3 regions of the Peribacillus sp. P4_C12 genome follow, and region 2 is predicted to be linked to each of the others. Evidence: riboswitches for the same ligand, from Rfam matches in the RefSeq annotation. Region 2 holds a riboswitch; each other region holds the start of a gene.
The links. A riboswitch is a leader RNA that binds a small molecule or an ion and turns the genes downstream of it on or off. The one in region 2 is predicted to bind cyclic di-AMP.

Region 1 (3,285 bases), on a different contig from region 2:
CACTCGTTCCGAATCTTCCTAAACCGATAACGGCATATTGTCGTTTTCCCATCTTTAACACTCCCTCATTAATGATTAACCAATCATGATTTTGCCTTTTGGACGGCGGAATGGATCTGGTTTACGTCTCATTGCGATAGCAAAAGCAAAAGTCAAAGGTCCAACCCGGCCCGCAAACATTGTGAAAATTATGAGCATCCGACCAATGGGGGATAATTCYGGGGTTAATCCCATTGAGAGACCCACGGTAGCAAATGCTGAAGTGGCTTCAAATAAAACCGTCAAGAAATCACTTCCGGTTTCTGTAATAGTCAGCAGAATGGTGATGGTTGAAACGATAAATAACCCTATGAAAGTAACGGATAATGCTTTAAATATCGTTTCATTCACAATGCGGTACCGAAACAATACCACATCTTCTTTTCCTTTAATCTGTGACCAAACCGTTCCAATCAGCGTGGCTAATGTGGTGGTTTTAATCCCGCCGCCAGTCGATCCCGGTGAAGCCCCAACAAACATCAAGAAAATGATAAGCAGCAATGTGGGTTGTGTTAAATCAGGGATATTCAATGTATTAGAACCTGCTGTCCTCGGAGTAACGGATTGAAACAAAGAAGCCAACGTTTTCCCCATGAAAGATAAAGGCTGCAATGTTTTGGCATTTCCAAATTCAAATATAAAGATTAAAATGGCCCCTCCAATTGTAAGGATTAAGCTAGCCATCAGTACAACCTTCGTATGTACAGACAAACGATGGGTAACACGGTATTCGTAAATTTCATTCATCACGATAAATCCTATTCCGCCTAATGTGATCAGGGAAGCGACTGTAAGGGTTACGAAAGGATCTGATACATAAGGAGTCAAACTCCTGAATTCTCCCATTAAATCAAAGCCGGCATTATTGAAGTTCGATATGGAATGAAAAACCCCGTAATAGATTGCTTTGCCGATTGGCATYTCAAAAGAAAAGCGAATCGATAAGATAAGGGCACCCATGCCTTCAATGATGGCCGTGAAAATTAAAAGCCGTTTTACTAACTTGACTACACCTGCCATGGATAGATTATTTAAGGACTCCTGCAAGAGTAACCTGCCTTTTAAAGAAATCCTTTTGCCTAATAGGAAAAAGAAAAACGTCGCAAATGACATAAACCCCAACCCGCCTATTTGAATGAGTGATAAAATGACTAGCTCTCCAAATTTAGTAAAAGTGGTTCCCGTATCCACTACGACAAGTCCTGTTACACATGTAGCAGAGGTTGAGGTAAATAAAGCATTTAGAAAAGAAAGACCATTCCCATTTTCAGTGGAAATCGGCAGGGTTAATAAATAGGCTCCAACAAGTATCAGGAAGGCAAAGCCAAGTACAAGAATTTTTGGCGGATCTAACAAATCTTTTGCTTTTATCAAAATGATCATCCTTACCTGTAAATTAGTAAGCTACAATAATAACAAAACGAAATATACCTCTCTGATGTTTCCATCAGGAAATCGTTATCCAGTGGTAGGGTTAGTATTTCGCTTGTATTTCATTCTATTCGTACAACCAATGGACCAAGTTACTTTTCCTGTACATGAAGCCATTTGGCACAAGCCTCTTTATGTGTGATAAAGGTATTTATTATCCTTAATCCCTAATTGAGTCGAGCTTAGGAAATTCTCTTTGGAAAATCCCTTTTTAATGCATAATAAAAAGACCTACGTAAACATCTGGCTGCTATTTTGCCACAAAAACAAAATAGCCCCTGAAATCGGCGGTCTTATGACCTCCTTCGCTTTAGCCGACGAAGTTAGCTGACGGGTAGGATGGCGAAAGAGCTGATCTCATCCCTTCTGCATGGCAGAATTAACCCCAAATGATTGGGTCCTCCGTACTCAATTTCCTTGAGTTTAGGCCGAAATGTATTAAATTGATAAACGTATTCTACTCCCATCATTTACTAGTTGTAAACCCCTAAATTGTAAAAAAATATTGCTAGAACAAAACAGAAAATTTACGTTTTATTTACATATTAAAAACTTATTGACAAAAATTAGTTGGGACATTATGATAGGTTCGATAAATTTGAAAAATGACACCAGTAATTTTATACATCATTTCTTGAAGCGTATGTCATTGCGAATCTATGTTTCTAATATATATATGGTATTTCCTTTTGGAATTAGATACAGAAAAGCTCAAATTTCATTGCATTCGAATTTTGAAATTTTAATACATTATATAAAAAAGGCGGGCAAGTATGGAGAAGACGTTTAATAGATATGTTGTTAACGCTACAGGTAAAGGTGGACAGACGTATTTAACTCAATGCCAGGATAAAGATGCACTAAGGAAATGGATAGCCGATCATGAGGATCAAATAATAATGAATGAGTTAAGGATAACAGATAAGAAAAAGAATCCATTGATAAATTTTTTTTTCAAAGGTAATATCATCTGAATCCAGAGGTCCTTATTAACTGGATCATGCGAATAAATAATTGAACATTAAAAGATAGTAGAGGGTCAAGTATATTGAATAATTAATTCACTCATCATTTCCTTTTGCAGCATTTCAACTATGTAATTCCTGAGTTAATCACGCAACCTGAAGCTTAAACATCCATAATGCGTTTTTATTTTCAAACTCATTTTATATTGAATGAGTTTTTTTTGCGTGTATATTGTTGGGATGGAAATACTCCAAAAAGCTTAAAAGAGTTGGATGTAATAGAAAGTGTTTTCGAAAATGGCTCTAAAAGAAACGAGTGAAAAATCCTGGAAGACTGAAAACCGATGAGGAAAAAGTTATGCCTTATATCATATGGATCAAAGGATATTTCTGCATTCGTTCGGATAGTTGGTTTATGCAAACTTACCATGAAAATGTAATGCAATATATGAGGAAGTTAGAGTATATGTCAGTATTATTCAAAGAGTTCATTGTGGAGTACCCGGTACGCCCCTAGAACCATTTTATTTATAGCATCATAAAAGGACACTTTTACAAACTTTAAATAAATTGCTACTAACATTTTGAATAGATCATTAGGTCCTATGTAAAGAAGATGTTTAGACATTCTTAGTCTAAACATCTTCTTTTAATCTTTTCATTTTTCACATCCATAGAGGATAAGAAGGTTTAATCGTATTCGTGAGAAACCTCGCCCTTGATTATTCTCTAATACATGGGGGGGAACCTCCATGACACATGTGGTAATACTGGGGCGACAATACTTTTACTTAATATCCATTTTTTAGATAGTTTGTTGTTTGGAAGTTATTGACTTTTTGTTCGTTTA
Region 2 (3,285 bases):
CGGATACTTTTCAAACAAAAGGGGTAATTAAACCTGTAGAAGAGTATGATATCTATTTCGATACCAAGAAAAATGATTTTCAGAAATTCCTTGTAAAAGAGGGAGATGAGGTAACGGCTGGATCTTCGTTGTTTGAATATACTACACCCGAACTGGATGCTCTCAAAGGAAATCTAGAAGCGGAAAAAACTGCCGCTGAGGGTGAAATTGTGGGGATTAATGATTACATTGATAAGTTGAAAGCTTATCAAGGAAGTTTGACAAGTAATTCTAATAAAGCAGTAATCGATAATTCGATAGAAAAGAGCTTAAATATTGATATAACAACTACCTCTTCAGACTTGATTGAAAGTAATATTGAGCAAGAAATGTACAAGCTGGAACTTGAAATAAACCGCTTGGAAGAAAAGGTTGTTAAGCTGGATGCTCAATTAAGTTCAATTGAGGAGCAAAAAGGCGCGGTTGAGACGGCGAGTGAGGCAGATGGTGTTGTGAAAAATATCAATAAAAACTTGAATAATCCCATTATATCCATTGTTTCAACAAATGTGGCAATTGAAGGGTATTTCTCCGAAGGGGAGATGAAAAAAGCTGAAGTGGGCATGACTATAAAGGCAAGTTCCCCTGATTTAAAAAAGGCGTTGAACGGAACAATAGGTCGTATACATTCTTATCCAGCAGAGGAGCCATCACTAAAAAAAGATAACAGATTTCCATTTCAGGCAATGATTGAACCAGGAGATGAAGTAACTAAACCTTTGTTGGTAGGGTCAAAAGTCAATCTTACTGTAATAACCAATGAGAAAGCGGGTGTACCCTCTATCCCTGTAGAGTCAGTGCATCATAAAAAACAGCCGCATGTCTACAAATTGACTAAAAAAGGCTATGTGGATAAACACTATATTACAAAAGGGCTTAAAGCAGAAGGAAAGCAAGAACTCATAAAGGGACCGGCGGTAGGTGATGTCATCCTAATAGAACCGAATAGGATTGTGAAAAATCATTCTTATTTTGTTACTCCAATTCAGTTTGAGAAGGTGAAATCTGCTAGTTATAAAAAATTCACCACTCGGGAAAAAGTAAGGTATATATTACTGGGAATGTTAGAAAAATAATCCATTTTTCATTATTCAAGAGAGGGGATATATCAATCAGTTTTATTGTTATTTATATATCCATATAACAAAATTAAGCAAAATAGAGAATGTGTTATTATAGGTAAAATGGTCACTAATACAGAATATTCAGACATTTGTCAAGTTTTTTTCTTAAAGGGACAAGAAAAAATATTTACAGAATAACATTTTTAGTATAATATTTTATTATTAAGTATTCGCTTAATCTTTTACAAGAACGGGGGACCCATTTTTGCGGATTTTTTTCGCTAGGGGTGAATTCAGAAATGAAAGGGCTTTTGTGTTTCCAATTCCTAACCCGACAGCTAACCTCGTCAGCGTCTTTAAGGGAACATGTGTGAATATTCACGCCTATAGGAAATCGACACATGAAGTGTCTTTTTTTTCGGCGTAAAGATAGAGTTTTTCAATAAAAGAAAAATTACTTTCTTTCTATTAGTATCTTGTTTCCCTTACCGAGACAAAATGTTTTTGCATCAAAGACTTTATGGAAGGTGAGGAAAGTAAATGAAGAAATTTAAATTAAGTTTAGCTAGCCAAATTTTTATTGGTTTAATTCTAGGGATTATTGTTGGTGCCATTTTTTATGGTAGTGAAACAGCCCAAAACTTTTTACAACCATTCGGAGACATTTTCCTACGAATGATTAAAATGATTGTTGTACCAATCATTGTGTCAAGTCTTATCGTTGCAGTTGCAGGTGTAGGTGATTTAAAATCAGTAGGTAAACTTGGAGCTAAATCAATATCATACTTTGTGGTGGTAACTATGATAGCGATTGCAGTTGGTCTAGTTTCCGCGAATATTATCCAGCCTGGTGTTGGTGTAAATATGGACAAGCTAGAACAAACTGATATTTCTACCTATGTTGATACAGCAGAAACTAAGCAACATGAATCTTTTGTAGATACAATCGTTCACATTGTGCCATCTAATCCGRTWAAAGCGATGGTAGAAGGCGATATGCTAGCGATTATTTTCTTCTCTGTATTGTTTGGAATTAGTATTGCGGCTATCGGTGAAAAAGGTAAACCAGTATTCCGTTTCTTCCAAGGTACAGCTGAAGGGATGTTCTACTTAACTAATATGGTCATGAAATTTGCTCCTATCGGGGTATTTGCACTAATCGGGGTGACCATTTCCAAATTCGGTTTGGAATCTTTAATTCCATTAGGCAAGTTAGCGCTTACTGTATACGGAACAATGATTTTCTTTGTAATTGTCGTTCTGGGTCTTATTGCAAAATTTGTAGGGTTCAATATCTTTACGTTGATTAAGCTTCTAAAAGAGGAATTAATTCTTGCGTTCTCGACAGCAAGTTCAGAAGCGGTACTTCCGAAACTCATGGAAAAAATGGAGAAAGCGGGATGTCCGAAACATATTGCTACGTTTGTTATTCCGACAGGATACTCTTTTAACCTTGATGGTTCTACATTATATCAAGCGTTAGCAGCTATCTTCATCGCTCAAATGTATGGAATTGATTTAAGCGCTTATGAGCAAATTACGCTAATGTTAGTGTTAATGATCACATCTAAGGGGATTGCAGGTGTACCTGGTGTATCTTTCGTAGTTCTTTTAGCGACATTAGGAACAGTTGGAATTCCTATTGAAGGTTTAGCATTTATTGCTGGTATTGACCGTATTCTTGATATGGGCCGTACAGTAGTAAACGTTATTGGTAATTCACTTGCAGCAATCGTTATCTCAAAATGGGAAGGTCAATTCAACCCTCCTGCCAATAATGAAAAACTAGAACAAGTTTCTTAATATAAAAAACCAGAGTGATATGTCACTCTGGTTTTTTTTGTGAATTTTAAAAAACTAATTCTTATTTAACAATCCAGAAGCGGCAATCTGATGAGAAAGTGATGGCATCATCGCTTTCATGGAATAATTCACTTCGGTAAAAACTTTCTAGGACAGTAAAACCTGCTTCATTGAGACAGTCAAAGACCTCCCGTTGATTAGGTATATGAAGAAAGGTATCTTTTTGTAGGGTCTTTCCAGAGGTGAAAATATCACCAAACTCATATAGCCGGTCATCCTGTTTACCTTCACACCAAATCATTTCTTCCTGCTCCCAAAAATTCAGGTATTTTTCATTTTTGTCACGGTCATGGGTGGTAAAAATGAAAATGCCATCAGG
Region 3 (3,285 bases), on a different contig from region 2:
CCGTGAAATGATATAGACTGGCGGGTATATGCGAAGTGATTCCCTGATAATATTTTGTGTGTATGTTAATTTCATGAAATCGTCAGGCGTAGGAGTACGGTTGCCTATTACTCTATCTATTTCATTGAAAAGTTTAGTTTCCACTTCTGGATTCTGTGAAAGAAAGTATATGGCCCAGGAAAGCGCATTTGCCGTCGTTTCGTGACCGGCAATGAAGATGGTCATTAGTTCATCGCGTACCTGCTGGTTTGACATACCTAAGCCGTCCTCATCATCTCGAGCCTCCATTAAAATTCCAAGCATATCTTCATGTCTTTCTGCATCTTCCCTACGTTTTTCGATAATGCTATAAATCACTTTATCAAGTCTTTGTATCGCATTTTTATATTCACGGTTGCTTTTAGTTGGAACCCATAAGGGTAATTGAAGAAGTGTTCTCATCCTTTTGACGGAAAGTCTCAAGGCTGCTTCCATCGGTTCTCCGACCACATCATACCCATCTTTGAAATCCATGCTGAACATGGTCTTGCTTATTATCCCAAGGGCGATATTCATCATATCTTTCGTAATAATCCGTTCTTTCTCATTTTCCCAAGTTGAAATATAGTCCATTGTTATATCAATCATATCCTGGGCATAATTGCTAATATGGGACCTTTTGAAGGAGGGTTGAATAAGCCTTCTCTGGCGCCTGTGAACGTCTTTTTCGCTTGTAAGAAGTCCTTCATCACCAACGAGTGGTTTTATAGCATTGCTGTCCTTAGATTTGACGAAGGATTTTTGTTTCGTTACAAGTATCTGCTTTATTAGTTCCGGGTTTGAAATGAGGTAAACATTTTGGAAAGGTCCAAAACGGAATTTTGCAACGTCTCCATATTCTTTTGATAAACGGGTAAGAAAGCCAAGTACATCTTTTTGAAACTCCTTTGTATGGCCAGAAATTAGTTTTCCATTTGGGACCATTGGAGAATCATATAAAACTTCATCAGTTTCACTCAATGTTGTTTTCTCCTTTCGGTAATAATAATTTCTTGTAATCATTCTATGAGAAAAAACTATATTGGTTTGGACAAGTTGTTAAAAGAAAGAGCACATAATTTTTAATTAGTTAATCATAATGAATGAATATACGAGTCCTAAAGGGGGAGGAGAGATTACTAGATTTCTATTCTTACTCAACTAAAAATAACGTTTTCTCTATAAGTTGAGTATAGAAAATAACAAATCGTGAGAGCGTATTTTGAGCTGATAAGAAACCACAAAGAGGAGAGAAGTACAAATGATAGTTCCTAATTTACTGGTAATAAACAGGTTAGGAATGAAAGGTGTCTAGTGTAAAAAACTCTGGGTGAGAGGAACCCAGAGTTTTTTTGGGGGATATTCAGAAAGGAAATTCCTTTTGTTAATAAATGAGAGAAATATTCAGCTTCGTTCGTCCCTATTTCTATTATGGTGCTGATCATTTTTTTCCTTTGCAGGACCACCATATTGTTCGTTAATTTCTTTAGCCACTTGATCTAAAAACTCATCAGATATGATTGGGTTATCAGTTTTTTGGGGCATGTATTCTGTTCTCTCCTTTCTTGGTACTAATGTGTCTTAATCACTAATGAAGTATTTGTTAACAACATAACCCCTCTAAGAAAAAATTATTCTTTTTGTTTGCAAAATTTTCATTTACTTTTCCGAATCACGGGAGTATGATAATCAACAGTTTCATATTTCTAAATCGCTGAAACCTTATGGTACGGGGGAACCGTTATAAGGATTGTTTTCAATCCAAGGGGTGAATCCTTTCTAGGTAGGGCTACTCAAAGGTCCGAATCCGACAGCTAACCTCGTAAGCGTTATATGAGAAGGAAGGTGGAGCTTGTGAGACAAAAAAATGATGTCTGCAGGTCTATTTAACTATGACTTGTGGGCATTTTTCTATTTTATTCTTGTTTTTTTCGTGAAGTTTTTTTCATATAACTGGGCAAAATAAACTTAATTTGAAAAATGGCGGTGATTCTAAGTGTTATCTTCTATAAAGAGGTTCTTAATAGGTCGGCCTCTAAAATCTACTGCATTAGGTGACCAAAAGCTTAACAAAACAAAAGCTTTGGCCATATTATCTTCTGATGCTTTGTCTTCCGTTGCATATGGCCCGGAACAAATTTTAATTGTTTTAATTACAGTGGGTTCCGCAGCATTTTGGTATTCCATTCCTATCGCCATTGGTGTATTGATTCTGTTAATGGCTTTAATCTTGTCCTATAGACAAATTATCTTTGCTTATCCTCATGGCGGGGGAGCATACGTGGTTTCAAAAAACAATTTGGGTGTGAATCCTGGGTTGATAGCTGGAGGATCTTTGTTAGTCGACTATATCCTAACTGTGGCTGTAAGTGTTTCTGCGGGTACAGATGCCATCACATCTGCTTTTCCCAGCCTACATTCATATAATGTGATTATTGCTATAATTTTTGTAATTCTTCTTACCATCCTTAACCTAAGAGGGGTAACAGAGTCGGCTTCCGTATTAGCCTATCCAGTGTATCTATTCGTTTTAGCGTTATTCATTCTGATTGGTGTAGGTGTATACAAAATTTTGACTGGTGAAGTTTCCCCTGACTTACATGCATCAATCGGAACACCAGTAGCAGGGATCAGTTTATTTATACTTCTAAGAGCTTTTGCATCAGGTAGCTCTGCATTAACAGGAGTTGAAGCGATTTCCAATGCGATTCCAAACTTTAAAAATCCAGCGCCTAATAATGCTGCAAAAACATTAATAGCTATGGGTTCCTTACTTGCTGTGTTATTTACGGGTATTGTATTCTTAGCCTATTATTTAAGCATTGTTCCTAGCGCAGAGGTAACTGTTGTTTCACAAATTGCTGAAGAGATATTTGGACGCAATTTTATGTATTACTTTATCCAAGGTACGACAGCATTAATATTAATCCTTGCTGCCAACACTGGCTATTCTGCTTTCCCTTTGCTTGCGGTAAATCTTGCAAAGGATAAATTCATACCTAGGGCGTTTACAATTAGAGGAGACCGATTAGGATATTCCAATGGAATTATCATACTAGGACTTGCATCAATCATCTTAATAATCGCATTTGGAGGACATACAGAAAATCTTATTCCCCTTTATGCGGTAGGGGTATTTATTCCATTTACGTTGTCCCAGACCGGGATGATTGTTAAATGGATTCGCGAGAAGCCAAAAGGATGGATGATGAAGTTAACCATTAATTCAATTGGTGCCCTTATTAGCTTTATCGTCACGATGATATT

Region 1: another riboswitch for cyclic di-AMP. It lies ahead of AC1DUW_RS09310 (TrkH family potassium uptake protein); the one in region 2 lies ahead of AC1DUW_RS06925 (cation:dicarboxylate symporter family transporter).
Region 3: another riboswitch for cyclic di-AMP. It lies ahead of AC1DUW_RS09460 (APC family permease); the one in region 2 lies ahead of AC1DUW_RS06925 (cation:dicarboxylate symporter family transporter).

The regions. Positions count from the first base shown of each region.
Region 1 covers NZ_JBFUIB010000039.1:10,977-14,261, reverse strand. Annotated here, with positions in the region: gene AC1DUW_RS09315 (potassium channel family protein) at 1-52, opposite strand, end outside; gene AC1DUW_RS09310 (TrkH family potassium uptake protein) at 76-1,422, opposite strand; cyclic di-AMP (ydaO/yuaA leader) riboswitch at 1,768-1,910, opposite strand; gene AC1DUW_RS09305 (hypothetical protein) at 2,244-2,444, shown strand.
Region 2 covers NZ_JBFUIB010000023.1:7,167-10,451, forward strand. Annotated here, with positions in the region: gene AC1DUW_RS06920 (efflux RND transporter periplasmic adaptor subunit) at 1-1,115, shown strand, start outside; cyclic di-AMP (ydaO/yuaA leader) riboswitch at 1,325-1,471, shown strand; gene AC1DUW_RS06925 (cation:dicarboxylate symporter family transporter) at 1,644-2,906, shown strand; gene AC1DUW_RS06930 (class I SAM-dependent methyltransferase) at 2,968-3,285, opposite strand, start outside.
Region 3 covers NZ_JBFUIB010000040.1:15,317-18,601, forward strand. Annotated here, with positions in the region: gene AC1DUW_RS09450 (cytochrome P450) at 1-999, opposite strand, end outside; gene AC1DUW_RS09455 (hypothetical protein) at 1,423-1,563, opposite strand; cyclic di-AMP (ydaO/yuaA leader) riboswitch at 1,721-1,863, shown strand; gene AC1DUW_RS09460 (APC family permease) at 2,015-3,285, shown strand, end outside.